Regions from separate parts of the Mediterraneibacter torques genome, predicted to be linked through region 1. Evidence: a T-box and tRNA genes for the amino acid it is inferred to sense, from the RefSeq annotation. Region 1 holds a T-box; the other holds one or more tRNA genes.

The links. The T-box of region 1 lies ahead of proS (proline--tRNA ligase). A T-box ahead of a tRNA ligase gene usually reads a tRNA of that ligase, here a tRNA-Pro.
Positions count from the first base shown of each region.
Region 2: it encodes a tRNA-Pro, which carries the amino acid that the T-box ahead of proS (proline--tRNA ligase) is inferred to sense. The anticodon was not compared.

Region 1 is NZ_CP172594.1:2,584,728-2,589,138, forward strand. Features, by position in the region: gene ACH9UM_RS12080 (alpha-L-fucosidase) at 1-335, opposite strand, end outside; gene proS (proline--tRNA ligase) at 629-2,071, opposite strand; T-box leader at 2,336-2,547, opposite strand; gene ACH9UM_RS12090 (toxic anion resistance protein) at 2,659-3,801, opposite strand; gene ACH9UM_RS12095 (5-bromo-4-chloroindolyl phosphate hydrolysis family protein) at 3,941-4,411, opposite strand, start outside.
Region 2 is NZ_CP172594.1:614,873-619,283, reverse strand. Features, by position in the region: gene ACH9UM_RS02875 (FtsW/RodA/SpoVE family cell cycle protein) at 1-307, opposite strand, end outside; gene asnB (asparagine synthase (glutamine-hydrolyzing)) at 420-2,303, opposite strand; tRNA gene ACH9UM_RS02865 (tRNA-Pro) at 2,533-2,607, opposite strand; gene ACH9UM_RS02860 (spore coat associated protein CotJA) at 2,729-2,992, shown strand; gene ACH9UM_RS02855 (spore coat protein CotJB) at 3,070-3,348, shown strand; partial or broken gene ACH9UM_RS02850 (manganese catalase family protein) at 3,352-3,552, shown strand; gene ACH9UM_RS02845 (N-acetylmuramoyl-L-alanine amidase) at 3,631-4,411, opposite strand, start outside.

The DNA.
Region 1 (4,411 bases):
TCATGAATCGCTTTTACATAAGTTTCTTCATCAAAATCATTTGTCAGCTGAAACTGATTCGGATTTTCTTTTCCGTTCCCCCACTCGCTTCCGGTATATGTATTCATTCCAAAATGACAAAAAGCCGCCAGTTCCTGTTTCTGATACTCATACTGATTCTTTGACGGTATAACACTATCCTTCTTCGGCGCCGCCGTATCGTTGTCTGTCAGCTCATCTGTTTTAACGTATGTGTCTTCGGCAGCCTGAACCTGCACAACTCCGCCGGTCGAAAGAGCTGTCTGTGCGATCATTCCGGCAGCTAATAACAATGCCAGATACTTTCTCTTTTTCATACTTTTCCTTTCCCCTTTTTTCACAATTTTATTTTTCATAGACCTTATAACCTTATCACATTTAAACAAAATTGTCATTATCACCCCCCCATTTTCGTCATTTTGCATATTTAGGATTTCAAAAAAGGCTATAGTCGTTCATTTTCCAAAACGATTATAGCCTTTTTGTACAACACTATCTTATTTCTTCTATATTATTTATCGAGAAGCAGCGCTGTAAAACAGAACGTATTTCTTCCAAAAGCGAAGAAATCCACTCCTGTTTTAAACTGCCCATTTACAAATAATGTATTTTAGTATGCTCTTCCCCAGTAAACCATATGTTTCGCAGGTTTTCCACAGCAGACGCATACATCAGACAGATGTTCTTCTTCCATAGGAATGCATCGTGATGTCACTCCGCCTGTCTGTGCTTTAATCTCATCCTCACAAGCTTCGTCTCCACACCACATTGCCTTTACGAAACCTTTCTTTTCGGAAACCGCATCTTTCATCTCATCCATAGTCACCGCAGAACTGATGTGGTCATCAAGGAACGCTTTTGCTTTCGCATAAAGGTCTGCCTGGATCGTCTCAAGGATTTCACCGAGTTTCGTTGTAATCTCATCGATTGCCACAACGATCTTCTCTCTTGTATCTCTGCGCACAACAACAACCTGACCGTTTTCGATATCTTTTGGTCCGATCTCGATACGAGTCGGGATTCCGAGCATCTCCTGCTCACTGAATTTCCATCCCGGACTCTTTTCGGAATCATCGATCTTCGCGCGATATCCGGCTTTATTAAGAGCGTCAAGAAGTTCATTTGCCTTATCGAGAACACCTTCTTTATGCTGCGCGATCGGAATAACTCTTGTCTGTACCGGAGCGATTCTCGGCGGAAGTACAAGACCGCTGTCATCGCCGTGAACCATGATGATCGCACCGATGATTCGGGTGGATAATCCCCATGATGTCTCGTACACACTGTGCAGTTCATTATTTTTATCTGCATACTTAATGTCAAATGCATCCGGGAAAGAATTTCCGAAGAAATGGCTTGTCGCCGACTGTAAAGCCTGACCGTCGTGCATCAGCGCTTCAATCGTATAAGTGTCCTGCGCTCCCGCAAATTTTTCACTTTCTGTTTTTCTTCCGGCAACAACCGGAATCGCAAGATCTTCTTCTACAAAGTCTTTATATACTTTCCACATTAATTTTGTACGTTCTTCCGCTTCTTCATATGTCGCATGAATCGTATGACCTTCCTGCCAGAGGAATTCCCTTGAACGAAGGAACGGTCTTGTCGTTTTCTCCCAACGAAGAACCGAGCACCACTGATTCCATACTTTCGGAAGGTCTCTGTAAGACTGAACCGTCTTGCTCCACACGTCACAGAACAATGTCTCAGATGTCGGACGGATACAGAATCTCTCCTGAAGCGGCTCCGCTCCGCCGTGTGTTACCCACGCTACTTCAGGCGCGAACCCTTCGATGTGGTCTTTTTCTTTCTGCAAAAGGCTTTCCGGGATCAAAACCGGAAGATATACGTTTTCCACACCTGTGTCTTTAAAACGTTTGTCAAGATCCGACTGAATATTTTCCCATATTGCATATCCGTTCGGAAGATAGTTCAGACATCCCTTTACGCCTGAATAATCACATAATTTTGCTTCCCGCACAACATCTGTATACCACTGTGCAAAATCTTCGTCTCTCGATGTGATCGACTGTACAAGTTTCTTTTCTTTCGCCATTTTCTTACCTCATTTCCCAAATCATTTTCGGAACTTTTTATCTTTTGTTCCGACTTTTCTTCCATCGCTTCCATAGCGCAGCAGTTTAGCCATATCCGTCCGAATCGACCGTTTCGACCGTTTCTTCCGTTTTGCCCGTTTCTCCCGGATCGTAAAAGTCTCCGGTAACGCGGCAGATTCCCGGATAGCGCCAAAACTTCTCTGCCGGAAAAGCGTCTCATTTCCTATATGCGCCTATATAAAAACGCCGGGACGCTCTTCCCCACAAGGGACCGAGCATCTCGGCGGTACCACCCTTATTAACACCGCAGACGTCCTGCCTGCCGTTGTTCTCTCTTTTATCTTTAACGCAGATATACGCTGTATTTTCATACAGAGCTCCGGAGCCGGTTCAATGTGTTCCTGCAAAGGCTTTCACCAACCGCCTTCTCTCTGATGCATTCCACACATATACTATTCTCTTTCCTCGCCTGTTTGCATCTGTGATTTTACCCAAAATCCGGCAGAATGTCAACCGAAACCGCCGTTCCAAGTATTCATTCCGAAAATACCATCCTAAACGTGCATCTAAGACCTTATCCCAAACATTATCCGTGAAGCTGCAAAAGCTTTCCTTTTAATTCCTGCTCCATATTGCGAAGTTCCGCCTCCGCAGCCTGACGTTTTTCCCTGCCTTCACGCTGGATTGCCATTACTTCATCAAGCGTAGAGATCAGAGACTCGTTCGTTGCTTTGAGCGTATCCATATCCACGATTCCCCGCTCGGACTGCCGAGCCGTTTCCATCGTTGCGATCTTCAGTTTCTCTGCATTTTTCTTCAAAAGCTCATTCGTCACATCCGTAACACGCCGCTGCGCTTCCGCTGCCTGCGTCGAATGTTCTACCCCAAGCGCAAGAACCATCTGACTCTTCCAAAGAGGAATCGTATTTACGATTGTAGACTGGATCTTTTCAACCATCATTGTATCATTATTCTGAACGAGCCGAATCTGAGGCGCAGTCTGAATAGAAATCATTCTTGTCAGTTCAAGATCATGGATCTTCTTCTCAAACCGAATGCACATCTCATCCAAATCTTTCGCCGCCTGCGCATCTTCCGGCAGTCCTGATGCCTGCGCCCTGCTCATCAGATCCGCAAGCTGTGTTCTTTTCACTTCCGCAAGTTTCTTCTTTCCCGCAAGAATATACATCGACAATTCCTTAAAATATGTCAGATTCAGTTCGTACATCTTATCAAGAAGCGCTGTATCCTTCATAAGCTGTACCTGATGCTTCTCCAGCGCCTTGATAATCTCATTTACATTCGTCTCGGCTTTTGCGTATTTTGCTTTCATAGAATCAATTTTGTTCGACGCTTTCTTAAAAATGCCGAAAAAGCCTTTTTCTTCTTCATCTTCATCAAAACTTTTCAACTGCGTCACAACGCCGGTAAGGAGAGCCCCCACCTCGCCGAGATCTTGAGATTTCACATTATCCAACGCCGATTCGGAGAAATCCGCCATCTTCTTCTGCGTTCCCGCTCCGTACTGAAGGATCAGCGATGAATTCGTCAAGTCGATCTGCTTTGCAAATGCCTCGACCGTCTGACGCTCTTCTTCTGTCAAAACGCTGTCGTCCAGCACCGGTTCTTCTACCTGCTGCACGGCCGGAGTTTCCTTTTTATCCGCCGCCTGAAACGGATCTAACGTCAATGTCGGAGTGGTGTCTAAGTCCTTAAATTCTGTTCCCATTTCTTTAATCTCCTTTTCCATTTCTTTCTTCAGCCCTATCTTACTTATCTTCACTCATCATTCCCCGAGCTTCTATTTTATCTTCTTTACTCGCTGCGAACATCTTTTCTATCTTATCTTCTCCACTCGCTGCGCGCTTTTACTTTCTGATCTCGTCTTCCGTAAGTCCTTCCTGTGCCAGCATCGTATTCAGAACCGATATATCCGACGACACGTCCCACGCCGTATCCTGAAAAAGATCGTCCAACAACTTTTCAAACGCCACATTAAGAGTGTCAATCGTCTTTTCGATCTCTATTTTGGAAGAAATAATATTTTCTCCCTGTACAGGCTGTGCATCCAAATCTTCATACGCCTGCAGCAGTTTCATCGTCATCGGAAGATAATAATCCATTAATTTTCGGATATCACTGACCGTATCGGGTTTCTGCTCGACCCGGTCAAATATCCTGTCTACAAGCATTTCCATACGGGCGATTTTCTCCGAAATTTCTTCTCCGGGTATTGCGTCATTCGCCGCTTTGATCGCCCTCACATATTCGTCGCCTGCTTCGATGATCTTCTGGACTTCCGGAGAAAGTCTGGAAAACTCTTCCTGTTCCTTCGCTGC
Region 2 (4,411 bases), 1.0 Mb from region 1:
CAAAACACATCAGAAAAATAATCACAAAAAGAAGGTCATAGTCAAAATATTGTTCTTTTCCCGCTGCACTTCTTTGTCTTGCGATCAGCGCCGATAAACTATTTCTGTTTTCATAACGAGTTCTGCCTGACGTACGTTCCTTTTTCCCTTTGCGGGAATTCACACGTCGAGAAACCGGACGCTCCGTCCGTATCACTTCACGCCTACGGTCAATCGTTCTGCGGTATCCCTCATACCCGCTTCTGATATTCATCGGACGCATCGGCGCCGTATCGTACACATCTTCTCTGACGGGACGCATCGGCATCGTATCTCCGAGGTTTCTTTTCTTTTGCTTCTTTACATTTTTCCTGCCCTGTTCGCGTCTCTTGATCGGACGCACAGTCCTGCTTCTCATATCATCACACCCATCATCAATCTTATTTACCTGCTGTCATGGAAGGATGCACCGGTTTCCCATGTTCAAAAAAGCGGTCATACCATACAAGGAAAATATATACCGTCCAGATTTTGCGGCTGTCATCTGCTTTTTCATTCGTATTCTTTCCGTCTCTGTGATCTTCCAGCATCTTCATAAGCAGATCGGTATTAAAGAATTTTTTCGCCATAGAAGATGCAAACATCGCTCTCACACGATTATAATATTTTTCCTCTTTCAGCCAAACCCGAATCGGGATCGGAAAACCAAGTTTCTTTTTCTCTGCCGTCTTGTTTCTGATACTGCGTTCCGCCGCTGCCCGGAGAGCAACTTTCGTGCGCGGTGCCTGCACTTTATATTGAAGAGGAAGGCTTTCCGCAAGTTCCAGAACATTCCGGTCAAGAAACGGCACTCTGACTTCCAAAGAATTCGCCATGCCCATCTTATCCCCTTTCATAAGGATATCGTGAACAAGCCAAAGATGCAAGTCCACATACTGCATTTTTGTCACCGCATCCTTATCTTTCACCCGGTTATACAAAGGTTTTGTCACATCCTGAATTTCCGGTCTGCATCCCTTTTTCAAAATTTTAGCAGCCTCACGCTCTGTAAATATATTCGTAGCATTGGCAAAATACCGTTCTTCCAGCGTCTTTCCATGACGCATAAGAAATCCACGGCCTTTCATCCCCCTCGGCAGACAGTATTCTGCAAATTTTCCCATAAAGCGCCGGATCGGCATCGGGATTTTATTAAAAGCAGTATGTTCAAGAGGTTCACAGTAAATATTATATCCTCCGAACAATTCATCCGATCCTTCACCCGAAAGCACAACTTTTACTTTCTTTGCCGCTTCTTTACTCAAAAAATACAGTGCAACCGCCGCAGGATCCGCCACAGGCTCATCCATATAATATTGAATATCCGAAAGACTGTCCCAGTATTCATCCGGCGTGATCACCTTCGCATCATTCTTCATATGAATACTTTCGGCAAAATCTTTTGCATCCTGAATCTCACTGTATTCTCCCTCGTCAAATCCGACTGTAAACGTATGATCGACTTGTCCCAGATAAGTCAGGTAACTGGAATCCACTCCGCTTGATAAATAAGACGCAACCTCCACATCGCTAATCTTATGCTTCTCTACCGACTCCTTCATGACTTTTTCCACTTCAGCCGCAGCTTCATCGAATGTTTTTTCATATTTTCCTGTAAAATTCGGTTCAAAATACCGCGATATTTCCATTTTCCCATCTTCATAAATAAAGTAATGACCGGGCTGAAGACAAAATACTCCTTTGAAAAAGGTTTCGTTAGTCGGTACGAACTGAAAGGAAAGATAATTTCCCAAAGCATCTTCATTAAAAATCTTATCAAATTTCGGATGTTCCATAAATGCTTTGATCTCAGACGCAAACAAAAAGGTCTGATTCATCTGCGCATAGTAAAAAGGCTTGATTCCAAAAATATCCCTTGCACCGAAAAGTCTTTTTTTCTTTGTATCCCAAATCACAAACGCGTACATTCCCCGGAGACGATCGACAAGTTTCTCTCCCCACTGCTCATATCCGTGTATCAGAGTTTCCGAATCTGTATTAGAGACAAATACATGTCCAGCCTCGATCAATTCTTTTCGCAGTTCCTGATAGTTATAGATTTCCCCATTGAAAACAAGCACCATGCTTTTATCTTCATTATAAAGGGGCTGATCTCCGACTGAAGACAGGTCGATAATGCTCAAACGCCGAAATCCAAGAGCCGCATCCTCATCAACATATTTCCCTGCACTGTCCGGTCCTCTGTGTATGATTGTATCCATCATATTTACAAGAACAGTTTCCCGATCTTCTACTTTACCGACAAAACCTGCAAAACCACACATTTTTCTTCTTCCTTTCCATAATATCCGAAATAATAGATAAGGAATCAGTTTCCGGTAAGCCATTTACCTGATCTGATCCCTCATTGATCTCTCGTATATGATATCTTCTTCAAAACAAAAATATACTTCTGCAATCACCGGAAGTGCCAAAAAGCACGCTCCGAAATCGCAAGCGTCCGCCAAAATCTCGGGCAAGCCCGAACTTCGGCTCGCCGCCGCAATAGATCAGTCGGGGTGACAGGATTCGAACCTGCGACCTCACGGCCCCCAGCCGTGCGCTCTAACCAAACTGAGCCACACCCCGATGACTTACCTATTATATATAATTTAATGGCAGTTGTAAAGGATTTTTCCATATATCATTCGCAAAAACGTAAGTCGTTCATATTATAATAATGAATTTACAACAAAAGGAGATACCGCCAATGGCAACTTGTCAAACAAATAATCAGATGCGTTATATGCGCCGTACAATGCCCGACACCTCCTGCCCGTGTCACGAAACAGTTCCTATGAACGGATGTCCGAATACCCGGGACTTTTTCCCTGCAAATATGCCGATTGCAATGGCATATGTTCCATGGCAAAAATGGCAGAACATTTATGAACCGTGCCGCGCTCTTAAAAACGGAACGATCTTTGAGGAATTAAATAAACCATTCTCAGGGAAAGGAGCCTGCTGCCGATGAAAAACTATCCTTATTCTAACTCAAACTGTTCTGTCACAAATAATAATACTCAAGACTGTTCTTTAAATAACGCTTCAATGAAAAATATGCATCGTTCTATGAACCGAAACCAGCTTATGGAGCATATCAACCAGGTTAGTTTTGCTGTTGACGAAGTAAAACTTTATCTCGATACGCATCCTTGCGACAGCGAAGCGCTTGCGTATTTTCATGAAATGAGCGCCCACCGCAACGACGCTTTAAAACAATATGCTTCTGCCTACGGACCACTGACTGTCGACACAGCCGATTATTCCTGTGCCGAACGATGGAACTGGATCAATGAACCGTGGCCATGGCAGGAAGGAGGATGCTGATTTATGTGGAATTATGAAAAACGTCTTCAATATCCGGTAAAAATCACACAAACCAATCCTAAAATTGCAAAGATCATCATCAGTCAATTCGGAGGTCCCGACGGAGAACTGGCCGCATCTATGCGCTATCTCTCTCAAAGATATACTATGCCGTATAAGGAAGTAACAGGAACGCTAACCGATATAGGAACAGAAGAACTCGCTCGTAGAAGATGAAGCTAATTAAATAATGATAAGATGATGCAATATTTCTCCCCGGAGCTGATACTCCGGGGAATATTTTTAATATAACTGGAATTTATCAAGCGCAATGCCGAAACATCCGGCATATCCGTCCTGCCCGTTTCCTACTTCATTGTCGAATTGCCACGGATAGTAACCGCCGCCAATCGGAGCAACTCTGTACTGCGCTTTTTGATAACCATATTTTGCAACAATATCCGCCGGAGTATCATAATATACCTCTACGGCATCGATCACAGCTCCCGGATATCCAGCATAGCCGTTGTTTGCGTCAGACCAGTTACATCCGGTTACGTAAGGTAACCATCCCTTGCCCTTTACATGCACGCGGTATTTTACAGTACCTTTATTAACCTTTATCGCGATACCGGCGATTGTACGACCCGGAAGTCCTGCAAAATCAGACAGGTTATTCACAAAGGGCAGGATTGTTCCGTCGGTCAACATAACGCCATAAGTAAACACAATGCCGGGATCACCGGATGCTGCACTGCTTCCGCCTCCACTGACAACCGGAGCATCCGGCAACTTGTCCATTCCCATATACTCACGGATTTTATTAATAAAATATGTTTTACAGCCAGATGTGCCCCCATGAATCTCTACAGATCTGTGCGGGCACGCTGTCGCGAATACCTCCTTGTGCATCCGGATTGTATTCGTGTTTGGAACGATACCGTACTGCTTACACTTCTGCGCCGCCAACTTCAACGCATTCTCTTCATTTTTCTTAAAGATTTCCAAATCCCCCATACTCTGACAGACCTCGATCGAATAATAGTTCCGGTTTCCGTCTGTCTGCCCGCAGTGCCATGCTGCG